DNA from 2 places in the Anaerobacillus sp. ABD4_527 genome. Region 1 is predicted to be linked to the other one. Evidence: a T-box and tRNA genes for the amino acid it is inferred to sense, from the RefSeq annotation. Region 1 holds a T-box; the other holds one or more tRNA genes.

What was found. The T-box of region 1 lies ahead of pheS (phenylalanine--tRNA ligase subunit alpha). A T-box ahead of a tRNA ligase gene usually reads a tRNA of that ligase, here a tRNA-Phe.
Region 2: it encodes a tRNA-Phe, which carries the amino acid that the T-box ahead of pheS (phenylalanine--tRNA ligase subunit alpha) is inferred to sense. The anticodon was not compared.

The regions. Positions count from the first base shown of each region.
Region 1 is NZ_JBSWXZ010000001.1:1,324,026-1,330,686, reverse strand. Features, by position in the region: gene ACXAHI_RS07030 (TVP38/TMEM64 family protein) at 1-307, shown strand, start outside; gene ACXAHI_RS07025 (sigma-w pathway protein ysdB) at 347-742, opposite strand; gene ACXAHI_RS07020 (dUTP diphosphatase) at 841-1,329, shown strand; gene ACXAHI_RS07015 (M42 family metallopeptidase) at 1,412-2,497, shown strand; gene sspI (small acid-soluble spore protein SspI) at 3,365-3,571, opposite strand; gene ACXAHI_RS07005 (TrmH family RNA methyltransferase) at 3,713-4,462, shown strand; T-box leader at 4,517-4,735, shown strand; gene pheS (phenylalanine--tRNA ligase subunit alpha) at 4,830-5,864, shown strand; gene pheT (phenylalanine--tRNA ligase subunit beta) at 5,883-6,661, shown strand, end outside.
Region 2 is NZ_JBSWXZ010000001.1:1,077,825-1,084,485, reverse strand. Features, by position in the region: gene ACXAHI_RS05750 (Na/Pi cotransporter family protein) at 169-1,797, shown strand; gene ACXAHI_RS05745 (DUF456 domain-containing protein) at 1,867-2,349, shown strand; tRNA gene ACXAHI_RS05740 (tRNA-Asn) at 2,484-2,558, shown strand; tRNA gene ACXAHI_RS05735 (tRNA-Met) at 2,562-2,638, shown strand; tRNA gene ACXAHI_RS05730 (tRNA-His) at 2,657-2,732, shown strand; tRNA gene ACXAHI_RS05725 (tRNA-Ile) at 2,741-2,817, shown strand; tRNA gene ACXAHI_RS05720 (tRNA-Ser) at 2,823-2,915, shown strand; tRNA gene ACXAHI_RS05715 (tRNA-Met) at 3,108-3,184, shown strand; tRNA gene ACXAHI_RS05710 (tRNA-Phe) at 3,313-3,388, shown strand; gene ACXAHI_RS05705 (superoxide dismutase) at 3,597-4,208, shown strand; gene ACXAHI_RS05700 (hypothetical protein) at 4,245-4,523, opposite strand; gene ACXAHI_RS05695 (MFS transporter) at 4,624-5,871, shown strand; gene ACXAHI_RS05690 (peptidoglycan D,D-transpeptidase FtsI family protein) at 5,980-6,661, shown strand, end outside.

The DNA of each region.
Region 1 (6,661 bases):
GATGAAAAAAAGAATGCCCATGTCGGTTGGCCAAATCGCAATTTTGAGGTTAGTACCCTTTGTACACTTTCATTTCATTTCACTTTGCTTGATTGAAGTTTCAAGAAATTTCAAGGAATATTTACGATCATCTTTTCTTACAAATATCCCGCTCGCTTTAATGTACTCATTCTTTGGAACAGCAATAAAAGGGTTAGAACCTATGTTGATTGTTTTAATCATGATGGGACTGGTTATTTTATTTCATTTATTAAGAAGACGAGAATGGATTATGAAGTGGGATGAATTTTTTCAGCCTGTTCGATAAAAAAGACGACCTTGCCATGTGGCAAGGTCGTCTTTTTTACTATGAATTTTCTCTATGACGAAGAAACTCTTTAACTGGACTTTTCCATTCGATTTCAGCACATGGATACCGTAAGTCCATTTCTTTTTCCAGGAAATAAAAATCTTCTTTCTCTAGCAAATATAACTCAGAAGCATTCTTAACGCTCACAGAAATGGTAATGATGTCGAAGGAGTTATCGGTCGTACCAAGGTACTTCTCTCCTTCAAACAGAGCTCCTTTGTACGTGACGAGAAAATTCTTTCGTACGTTCGACGTGTCATCTAAGAAATAGTATTGTTTATGATCGTAGGCTTTTTCAAGTTTTCTTTTAGGGTCGGCTAAAAAACGGATTACTGAGTACGCGATAAGTACCATTGCAGCAAGAATAACTAATCGAAACAGAACAATAATCATTTGGCAGCACCTCGTTTTCACTATGCTTCACTACTGTTTACGTTTATGATAAAGAAAGGTTTCAAAAAAATAATTAATTTAACGAGAGGACGATGAGATTGAACGTTAAACGTTTGTTTCAACTTCAAAAAGCATTGGACGAACGAATCATAGAAGAACATCAGCTACAGAATGACCGATTGTTTCATAGAAAGCTACTCGCTTTACAAGTAGAAGTGGGAGAGCTTGCTAATGAAACGAGGTGTTTCAAGTATTGGAGTACGAAATCGCCTGCTCCTAGAGATGTGATAGTAGAGGAATATGTAGACGGTATTCACTTTATACTATCGTTAGGTCTTGAACTTGGCATCTCCGACATTACAAATTATGAACAGCTGGATTCTAGCGAATCGCCTGTTGATGCGTTTCAAAAAGTATATCATGCGATCGATGCTCTTGGGCAAAATCAAACCGAGGAGTATTTTAAAAAGTTGTTTGAAAAATATTTACAGCTTGGGGCTACACTCGATTTAAGTGTTGATGAAATGGAAGATGCCTACCTGAAGAAAAACGAAATAAACCACCAAAGACAAAATGAAGGATATTAGAACTAAAGCGTTCTCAATTGTGTAACATTTCTAAAAACGTTATAATGAACAATGAATGGATACATATAAGGAGGAACTACATATGACGAAGCTAGACGAAACGTTGCAGATGCTGAAAGAATTAACTGATGCGAATGGCGTACCCGGTAACGAACGTGAACCTCGTGACGTTATGAGAAAACATATTGAGCCACTTGCTGATGAGATGATGACCGATAACCTCGGCAGCTTGATCGCAATGAAAAAGGGAAGTGCTCAAGGTCCTAAAATTATGGTAGCTGGTCACCTTGATGAGATAGGGTTCATGGTGACTCGTATCGATGATAAAGGTTTCCTATGGTTCCAAACAGTTGGAGGCTGGTGGGAGCAAGTTATGCTTGCACAGCGCGTTAATGTTATGACAAGAAAAGGTAACATCATGGGTGTTATCGGTTCAAAGCCACCTCACATTCTTCCTGCAGAACAGCGTAAGAAATCGATCGACAAAAAAGACATGTTCATCGATATCGGCGCATCAAGCAAAGAAGAAGCGATGGAGTGGGGCGTTAAACCTGGAGATTCTGTCGTACCTGTATGTGAATTCACAGTGATGAACAATGAAAAGATGCTGATGGCAAAAGCTTGGGACAACCGTATTGGCTGTGCTATCGCAATCGAAGTGCTTCGTAAGCTAAAAGGAGAAGACCATCCAAACACGGTATACGGTGTGGGAACAGTGCAAGAAGAAGTTGGTCTTCGCGGAGCAACAACGGCAGCAAACATGATCAAGCCTGATATCGGTTTTGCTGTTGATGTAGGAATTGCTGGAGATACACCTGGGGTATCAGACAAAGATGCTCAGTCGAAGATGGGTAAAGGTCCTCAAATCATCATGTACGATGCATCTATGGTTGGGCACAAAGGACTTCGTGACTTCGTAACCGATACGGCTGACGAAAACAACATCCCGTACCAGTTCGATGCAATTGCAGGTGGCGGAACAGACTCTGGTAAAATTCACCTTACTGCAAATGGAGTACCAGCACTTTCCATCACCATCGCAACACGCTACATCCACACGCACGCAGCAATCCTGCACCGCGACGACTTCGAAAACGCTGTAAACCTCATCGTTGAAGTCATTAAAAAGTTGGATGACGAAAAGGTGAAGGAAATTACGTTTAATTAAGAAAAGCGGAGTTTCGCGTTTAGACACGGAATCATTGGAGCAATCCCAAAAGAACACGTTTTTTTGTGTTCATTTGGGATTGTGAAATGATGTAGTGTCTGCGAAACGCAGCTGGACATAGAGAAAAGCGAAACCTCGCGTTTAGAAACGGAGATATTGGAACTCTTGAAATAGAACACGTTTTTTGTGTTCTGTTGAAAGAGTGAAATATCGTAGTTTCTGCGAGGTGCAGCTAGACAAAAAGAAAAGCGGAGTTTCGCGTTTAGACACGGAATCATTGGAGCAATCCCAAAAGAACACGTTTTTTGTGTTCATTTGGGATTGTGAAATGATGTAGTGTCTGCGAAACGCAGCTGGACATAGAGAAAAGTGAAACCTCGCGTTTAGAAACGGAGATATTGGAACTCATGAAATAGAACACGTTTTTTGTGTTCTGTTGAAAGATTGAAATATCGTAGTTTCTGCGAGGTGCAGCTGGACAAAAAGAAAAGCGGAGTTTGGCGTTTAGACACGGAATCATTGGAGCGCTTGTAAAATTAAAGCCTCCAGCGCTTGTCGAGCCTAATCGGTCCTTTCCGCTTTTCGATGTCTAGCTACAGCGGGCCAAATCCTCCGGTCGTTTCACCTTTGTGATTGAGACAAAAATCGTCTCATTCACAAAGGCTCCAACGCCCTGCGGATTTAGACGGCCCCCTTCCGCTTTTCATGTCTAGCTACAGGGCCAGGCTCTCGAGTCGCTTCAGCTAATGGATTGAACACAAAAAGCGTGTTCATTCCATTAGCTTCCAGCGCTTGTCGAGCCTAACCGGTCCCTTCCGCTTTTCGATACTATCACAAAATCCGGTGGCGTTTGCCACCGGATTTTGCTTATTGTACGCCTTGAGCCATGTAAGAGAGCATTTGCTGACGCTCGTCTTCAGGGGCTTCTTTCCAAAGGACTTCGAAAAGGACACCAAGACCTGGTAACATTTTTTCTTCACCGCTTTGGATCGCATCGAGAATCGTTGCCTCTATCTGATCCTCATTGTTACCAGATACGTTAGCAAGGATGGCTTTTCTTAAATTAAGGTCCATGCTTTCCACCTCACCTTTCTCTTTCGCTTGTATACCAAGCAATCTTAGTATGAACGAAAGAATGGAATTTCATGAATTGCATTGGAATCTTCTCGATCTTGCGTCTATAATGGAATCATTGAAAAAATGAAGGAGAGCACTATGCTTATTGAATCTGTGAAAAATCAAAAAGTGAAAGACTGGAAAAAGCTACAGACGAAAAAGGGACGAGAGAAAGCATCTTTGTTTCTTATCGAGGGACCGCATATTATCGAAGAAGCAGCGAAAGCAAATGCACTTGTGCAAGAAATCATAATTTCAGAAGGCACTGACTTCGATATTGATCTGTTTAAAGATCGACCAACCGTCTATACTGTTACTGATAAAGTGATGAAAGAATTAACTGCAACTGAAACACCTCAGGGCATATTGGCTGTCTGTAAAATGTCTGAATCAGGTTTAGCACGTACAGGAAAGTTTATTCTTTTAGATGCAATTCAAGATCCAGGTAACTTAGGTACGATTATTCGTACGGCACATAGCGCAGGATATGATGGTGTTTTACTTGGTCAAGGAACAGTGGACCTTTATAACAGTAAGGTACTACGTTCTACTCAAGGATCGCTTTTTCATATCCCTATTAAAAAAGTGGATCTGCGCCACGCCGTGAAAGATCTAAAGGATGCTGGTGTTTCTGTTTACGCAACGGAAGTCAGCGGTGGAACTCCGTATCATCAGTTACAGGGTCCAGAGTATTTTGCTGTAATCATGGGGAATGAAGCGAACGGCGTTTCAAAGGAACTCCAAGAACTCGCTCATGACAAGGTGTATATTCCGATATACGGTGGTGCCGAATCATTGAATGTAGCTGTTGCTGCCGGAATCCTCATGTATGGGCTGATGCCCTCATAATCGTGCTTGCAGACTGAGCGTTTTTTTTCTATAATTATAAAGAACTTCATTATATTAAAAACAATGATAGAGAGTAGTAAACTGCCTCTTCCTATTAAGGGAGGAAATGCCTTGACTGAGAGCATTTCTATAGGAACGCTTTTGAATTCACTCTGGAGTTGCCGCTTGATACCCAAAAGCGGACCGGTTATGAACCGTTATCGTTTACCAAGGCTGATATTACCATATCAGTGAATTAGGGTGGTACCGCGAACTCAAATCTTCGCCCCTTTCCGTGGGGCGAGGATTTTTTTGTTTTTTAAACGAGTAAGGTCGTCACAATTGTGTTGTGCAATTTTTTACAAAGATCGAAATGGAGGTAAAAATGATGGAAGAACGGTTACAAACACTTAAAGAAGAAGCATTGTCTCAAATCGAATCTGCTTCTTCAATGAAGGAATTGCAAGATATTCGTGTAGCATACCTTGGGAAAAAAGGACCGATCACAGAAATTTTAAGAGGTATGGGAAAACTTTCTGCTGAAGAACGTCCGAAGATGGGACAGTTAGCTAACGAAATTCGCGCAGCGATTTCCGAAAAACTTGATGAGAAAACACAGGTGATGGAAAAAGCAGCTGTAGAGGAAAAGTTAAAGCAAGAGACGATCGATATTACATTACCAGGTCGTCCTGTCAATAAAGGAAACCATCACCCGTTAACAAGAGTGATCGAGGAGATTGAAGATCTCTTCCTCGGTATGGGCTTCTCTATCGCAGAAGGTCCTGAAGTGGAAACAGATTACTATAACTTTGAAGCATTGAACTTGCCTAAAGATCACCCAGCGCGAGACATGCAAGACTCTTTCTACGTGACAGAAGAAACGTTGCTTCGTACGCATACATCACCGATGCAGGCAAGAACAATGGAGAAGTTAAACGGAGAAGGACCGGTAAAAATTATCGTTCCAGGAAAAGTTTATCGACGAGACACTGATGATGCGACTCACTCACATCAATTCATGCAAATCGAAGGACTTATGGTAGGAGAAGACGTTCGTATGAGCGACCTTAAAGGGGTTCTCCAAGCTTTCGCTAAAAAGATGTTTGGTGAAGAAAGAGAAATTCGTTTACGTCCGAGCTTCTTCCCGTTCACTGAACCATCTGTAGAGATGGATATCTCATGCTTCAACTGTGGTGGAAGTGGATGTTCAGTTTGTAAGGCAACTGGATGGATTGAAATCTTAGGTGGCGGAATGGTACATCCAAATGTGCTCCGTATGTCTGGATTCGACCCTGAGAAAGTGACAGGATTTGCTTTTGGTATGGGGCCTGAAAGAATTGCGATGCTCAAATATGGCATTGATGACATTCGTCACTTCTATACAAACGACAGCAGATTTATCAAGCAGTTCAATCATATATAAGCGTAAGGAGGAGAAACAATGCTCGTATCATTAAATTGGCTAAGTCAGTATGTAGACATTGAAGGACATTCAGCTGATGAACTAGCTGAACTGATTACCAAAGGCGGAATTGAAGTTGAAACAGTAGAAAGTTTGAACAAAGGGATCAAAGGCGTTGTGATCGGTCATGTACTTGAGTGCGCTTCACATCCTGATGCTGATAAACTTTCGGTTTGTAAAGTGGATATCGGAGAAGAAGAGCCAGTACAGATTATTTGTGGTGCTCCAAATGTGGCGAAAGGGCAGTATGTTGCAGTCGCAAAAGTGGGGGCAGTCCTTCCTGGAAACTTTAAAATCAAAAAGGCGAAACTTCGTGGAGAGCCTTCGCACGGAATGATCTGCTCTCTACAGGAACTCGGTGTAGAAAGTAAGCTTGTTCAAAAAGAATATGCTGAAGGAATCTTTGTATTCAGTGACGAGGTAACGCCTGGTGAAGATGCTCTAGAATACTTAAATCTTAACGACACGATCCTTGAGCTAGGATTAACACCAAACCGTGCAGACGCAATGAATATGATCGGTGTAGCGTATGAAGTAGGCGCAGTATTGAACCGTCCGATCTCACTGCCATCACCTGAACTTGTTCGTTCAGAAGAAAGTGCTGAAAATCATGTGTCCGTTCGAATTGAAGATGAAGAAGACGCCCCATACTATGGCGCGACGATCATCAAAGATGTTACCGTCCAACCTTCTCCGCAGTGGCTTGTAAACAGACTTGTTTCTGCTGGAATCAGACCGATCAACAATGTGGTAGATAT
Region 2 (6,661 bases), 250 kb from region 1:
TCCACTTAGGGAACAATAAACTCGGTTAAAGTTTTTCATTCCCTTTGTGAATAAATCATTACAAAATCTATATTTAGTCTTTACAAAAGATAGGGTGATGTAGATAATAGACAAGGGACTTTGTTGAGTATTGTCGAAAAAAATAAAATGGTGCAAGGGGTTGAAATGATGGAACTCAACGTTCAGGAGATGATCTTTCAGTTTGTGGGAGGTCTAGGTATTTTCCTGTTTGGACTTAAGTATATGGGTGATGGCCTTCAAAGATCAGCGGGCGATCGATTAAGAGATATATTAGATCGCTTCACAACGAACCCATTCATGGGTGTATTAGCAGGTATAGTCGTTACGATCTTGTTACAAACCAGTTCAGGCACTACAGTTCTTACAGTAGGACTAGTAAATGCAGGGTTTATGACTCTTAAACAGGCTATCGGAGTTATAATGGGAGCCAATATAGGAACAACTGTAACAGCATTCATAATTGGTATACCTATCAAAGATTACGCACTACCTATCCTATTTATTGGTGCAGCATTGATCTTCTTTGTTAAAAACAAAAAGATAACGTATCTTGGACAGATCATCTTTGGTTTTGGTGGTTTATTCTATGGTTTAGAACTGATGAGTAACGGTATGAAACCTTTAAGAACGCTTCAGGTATTCCAAGATCTTACGGTTAGTATGAGTGAAAACCCAATATTGGGAGTAGTCATCGGTACCGTATTTACTGTCATCGTACAGAGTTCAAGTGCTACGATTGGCGTTCTGCAAAGTTTATTCTCTCAGGATGCAATGTCCCTACAAGCTGCTATGCCAGTTCTATTCGGAGATAACATAGGAACGACAGTAACTGCTGTTTTAGCATCGATTGGTGCCTCAGTTGCAGCAAGAAGAGCAGCACTTACACACGTTATATTTAACTTAATTGGTACTACAGTGTTCTTGATTATATTATCACTGTACACACCTTTCATTGCATATATCCAAAATGCACTTAATTTAAATGCAGAAATGACTATTGCATTTGCACACGGTATTTTTAATGTTTCTAATACAATTATTCAGTTCCCATTCATTGCATTACTTGCTGTATTAGTAACAAAAATTATTCCTGGTGATGATACTGCGATCGAGTATAAGCCAAAGCACCTTGATCCGGTATTTATCGAACGTTCTCCATCTGTCGCGCTTGGACAAGCAAAAGAAGAAGTTATTCGTATGAGCGAATTTGCTTATAAAGGTGTAAAAGAAGCTTCGAAGTATGTCACTTCAAAAGAGCAAAAGAGTGCAGAGAAAACTGCTCAATATGAAGATGCGATCAATAACTTAGACACAAAGATCACAGATTATTTAATTCAGTTATCTGCAACCTCTCTTTCAGCTGAGGAATCAACTCGACATGGTATGTTGATGGACTCGGTTCGTGATATTGAGCGAGTTGGAGATCATATGGAAAATATCGTCGAGCTGGTTGATTATCAGATCAGTAACAAAGTGAAGATGACGGATGTAGCTATGAAAGATCTTGATCAGATGTTTGAGCTTACGCTAACGACTCTTCACCAAGCATTTGATGCATTGGATAATTGGGATGTTGAGAAGGCTCGTGATGTCGTGAAATTAGAAGATAAAATTGATAAAATGGAAAGATCTCTTCGTAAGCAGCATATCTTGAGGTTGAACGAAGGCGAATGTACAGGAAGTGCAGGGATCGTCTTTGTAGATATGATCAGTAACCTAGAACGTATTGGTGATCACGCTGTTAATATTGCTGAAGCAGTTATCGGAGAAGAGTGATAAAAAGTCGGGGCTAATCTAGCCCTGACTTTTTTTATTCTATATAATAGAAGAAAAAGGGGGGGCACCATGGATATCTTATTCTGGGTACTCGTAATAGCATCGTTTGTAGTGGCGTTTGTAGGACTAATCTATCCAATTATTCCATCGGTTCTTTTTATTTACATAGGATATATTGTGTACGGTGTATTTTTCGAATTTAGTTCAATGACAGTTTCTTTCTGGATTATTCAAATTCTATTTACCGCGTTACTATTTCTTGCTGATTATGCTAGCAACTTATTTGGGGTCAAAAAATATGGGGGATCAAAAGCCGCCATATGGGGAAGTACAATTGGCTTATTGGTTGGACCATTCGTTATACCGTTTCTTGGAATTATTCTTGGTCCTTTCATTGGAGCAGTTGCAGCAGAGTTAATCTTTCATCGAAAACCATTAAGAGAGTCTATTAACGTAGGAGTCGGATCTTTACTTGGTTTTCTTGGGGGAGCGTTAATGAAAGGTGCTATCCAAGCAATAATGATTGTTATCTTTCTTGTATATGTTCTATAGTAATCTTGATGAAGGGACAAAACCATGCTATAGTAATTTCATCGCTGATTTTTCAGCAATGAAAATTATATTACAAAAGTTATTGACTTCTTTTTAATCTCTATGGTATAGTTATTCTTGTCGTTAAGAGATATTCCACAGTAGCTCAGTGGTAGAGCTATCGGCTGTTAACCGATCGGTCGTAGGTTCGAATCCTACCTGTGGAGCCATATGGCGGTGTAGCTCAGCTGGCTAGAGCGTACGGTTCATACCCGTGAGGTCGGGGGTTCGATCCCCTCCGCCGCTACCATATTAACTTAACACAATGGCGATTGTGGCGAAGTGGTTAACGCACCGGATTGTGGTTCCGGCATTCGTGGGTTCGATTCCCATCAGTCGCCCCATTTAAATTGGACCCTTAGCTCAGCTGGTTAGAGCTGACGGCTCATAACCGTCCGGTCGCAGGTTCGAGTCCTGCAGGGTCCACCATACGCGGAGGAATACCCAAGTCTGGCTGAAGGGATCGGTCTTGAAAACCGACAGGGGCTTAACGGCCCGCGGGGGTTCGAATCCCTCTTCCTCCGCCATCTTTCTTCTAAGTATGGAAGTAGCAAGAACAAAATTTAAATTTTCATATCGTCGCGGGATGGAGCAACGAGCGAAACTTCATAGAAACACAGCGAGTTGTTTCGACGGATACGCATCGTAGCAATCCTTGCAGAGGAAGAAACAGTGCACAGCATATAGAAGCAAGTACGAAATTCATTCATTCATATCGTCGCGGGATGGAGCAGTTCGGTAGCTCGTCGGGCTCATAATCCGAAGGTCGCAGGTTCAAATCCTGCTCCCGCAACCAATTTAAAAAAATTAACTACGTCGAATAATCTTCTTCGTTAATTTTTAATCGTAGTCCCTTTAGGGGCAACCTAAACTCACAATTTGAGTTCACTCTTTCAAACATAATAGTACATAAGAAAAAAACATGGCTCTGTAGCTCAGTCGGTAGAGCAGTGGACTGAAAATCCACGTGTCGGCGGTTCGATTCCGTCCGGAGCCACCATATTAACATCGATTCACCACCTTGTAGGTGGTTTTTTTATGTTTACGATTCTATATGTGTGGAATTATAAAAGTGGTGACAACATCACGATGTTAAACATTTGAAAACAGAGGATAAATCTGCTACTGTAAAAATGTGATACATTGTGATCACGACTTGTGACGCAATAGTCACAAGGGTTACATACTTTTAAAGGAGGAGATTTACAATGGCTAAATTTGAACTACCACAACTACCTTACGATTTTAACGCTCTAGAGCCACATATCGACGAAGAAACAATGAAGATCCACCACGGCAAACACCACAATGCTTATGTTACAAAGCTAAACGGTGCACTTGAGGGTCATGAAAACTTAGCTGACAAAAGCCTTGAAGATCTTCTTGGCAACCTGGATGCTGTACCTGAAGGAATTCGTACTGCAGTAAGAAACAATGGTGGCGGACATGCTAACCACACACTTTTCTGGCAAGTACTTAGTCCAAACGGTGGCGGCGAACCATCAGGTGACTTGAGCGAAGCAATCAAAAAGAAATTCGGAAGCTTTGAGAGCTTCAAAGACGAGTTCGCTAGTGCTGCTGCAGGACGCTTTGGTTCTGGCTGGGCATGGCTTATCGTTAAAGGTGGAGAACTAGAAATTACTAGTACTCCTAACCAAGACACTCCGGTAATGGAAGGCATTACTCCAATTCTTGGTCTTGACGTTTGGGAGCATGCTTATTATCTTAAGTATCAAAACAAGCGCCCAGATTACATCAGTGCATTCTGGAATGTTGTTAACTGGGATGAAGTAGCTAAGCGTTACGAAGCTGCAAAATAATAGCCAAAACCCCGACAGAATTGTCGGGGCTTTTTTTTATGGTTCTATTTTTGTATAGACGCTTCCTAGATGTTCTAAGAGATAATCAATAACAAGGTCTGTAATCGCACAACCATCATTGAAATCGTACTTGCTATAGGAAAAAATTTGATTTTCCCTGATCGATATGAAGAATGTAGGCAGCGTTAATGAATTTTTTTCTTCATTATATGTATGTGGCTGCTCAAGTTTTTTAGCAAAAGAAATCAGTTGTGATAAAAGAGTATTCTTAATTTGATGAGAAATGACGTCCCCTGTATAGATAAAATAATACATCGAACTCTCCTTTCAAAAACATCTTACCCATTTCTAATCTTTCGCATAAGGAGACAGAATTAATACAAAATAAGGGAGGAGGAAAAAAGGGGAGTTTGCCATGAAAGTACTTAAACACGTAATGGGTGATATAGCTGTTACAAAAGATCTACTCTTATTATTAACGATCGGCGGATTGTATGCTTTGAGCATTGCTCTTTCAAATACGTTTGTAAACGTTTATTTATGGAAACAAACAGGTGAATTTGCAGATATTGCGATTTACAACCTTTCAGTTGTCATCAGTCAACCGCTTACATTTATTTTAGCTGGACGATGGGCTAAAAAGATGGATCGAGTGATTGTATTGAGAATCGGCGTAATCTTTTTGGCGCTATTTTATATTACGGTTTTACTACTAGGGCAAAATGCTGGCCAGTTACTCGTCTTATTGGGAGCACTGCTTGGAATTGGGTTTGGGTTTTATTGGCTTGCGTTTAATGTATTAACATTTGAAATAACTGAGCCTGATACGAGAGATTTTTTTAATGGTTTTCTAGGACTTCTAACTTCTTTTGCTGGAATGATCGGTCCTATTTTCGCAGGAGTAGTCATTTCAAGTCTTGAATCATACACGGGGTACAAAATTATATTTGGAGTCTCACTGCTGCTTTTCTCAGCGGCGGTTATCTTGAGTTTTTTCTTAAAGAGGCGATCGGCGAAAGGCAACTTTTCATTCATGCGAGTTTTCAACGAACGTAAATCGAACAGCGATTGGCTAAATGTTCTTCATGCTCACTTCTTCCAAGGGTTAAGAGAGGGAACATTTATTTTTGTCATTGCTGTTCTCGTATTTATTACGACTGGCAGTGAGCTTGCGATAGGAACATTTGGTTTGGTGAATTCCGCTGTTTCGTTCCTGGTTTATTACCTTGCGACAAGATTAATAAAACCACGTTTTCGTATAAAAGCAATTCTATATGCAGGAATTATGCTATATGTCTCAGTGGTTATTCTTTTATTTGAATTAACGTTCTCGCGCTTGTTGCTTTACGGCATTTGTATTTCTATCGCTTATCCCGTTTTGTTTGTTCCATATGTATCACTAACATACGATGTGATCGGAAAAGCTTGGAATGCTGCGGAAATGAGGATTGAGTACATTGTAGTAAGAGAAGTGTATTTAAACTTTGGAAGGGTTGTATCAATCACAGTGTTTCTAATAGCGATCTCGATTTCAAACGATGTTCAAATCGTACCTACACTATTGATGATCCTAGGAATTGGTCATTCCATTATTTTCTTCTTCTACAGAAAACTCAAGATTGTTAGGACTTTTAGTGAAAAGTCGGTAGAGCCAGTTCAATAGCTCATTATACCCTTTACAATTGGTGTATCACTAAGTATAGTAAATAAATATGGGATAGGGCACCTGTACTCTACAGGTGCCTAATTGTGTGTTGAAAGGAAGAATAACGTGAATCCTAATAGAAAGAAAAAGAACCACGTGCCGATAAGGTTAAATATATTATTCTTGTCCGTTTTTATTTTATTTTCAGTTCTTGTATTGCGTCTTGGTGTCATTCAAATTGTGGACGGTGAAGAATATGAACGGGTATCAGAGCAGACTGAAAATGTAACGGCAGAATCAAGTGCCCCTAGAGGAAAGATGTATGACCGTTACGGAAGAGTTCTTGTAGATAATAATCCCGAGTTCGCTCTTACGTACATAAGAACACAAAATACGAATCAATCAGAACGGTTAGATCTTGCAACAAAACTCGCCGAACTAATCGAGAAAGATTCTGAAGAAGTTACAGATCGGGATTTAAAGGATTATTGGATCGTGACTCGCCCAGAAGAAGCAAAACAGAAGCTCTCAGAACAAGAGTGGGAGAATTTAGATTCAACAGAGGCTTACAAGCTCCAAATAGAGCGTATCGATGATAAAGATTTAGCTGAAATAAAAGGTGATGAGACTGAACTAGAAGTAGCAGCCATAAAGAGAGCGATGGATAATGGGTACGCTCTTTCTTCTCAAACGATTAAGATGGGGTTAACGGAAGATGAGATCGCACGCATTAGTGAAAACCTCGGTGAATTACCTGGAGTTGATATTCAAGCTGACGCGACAAGGGAATATCCATATGGTGAGACGC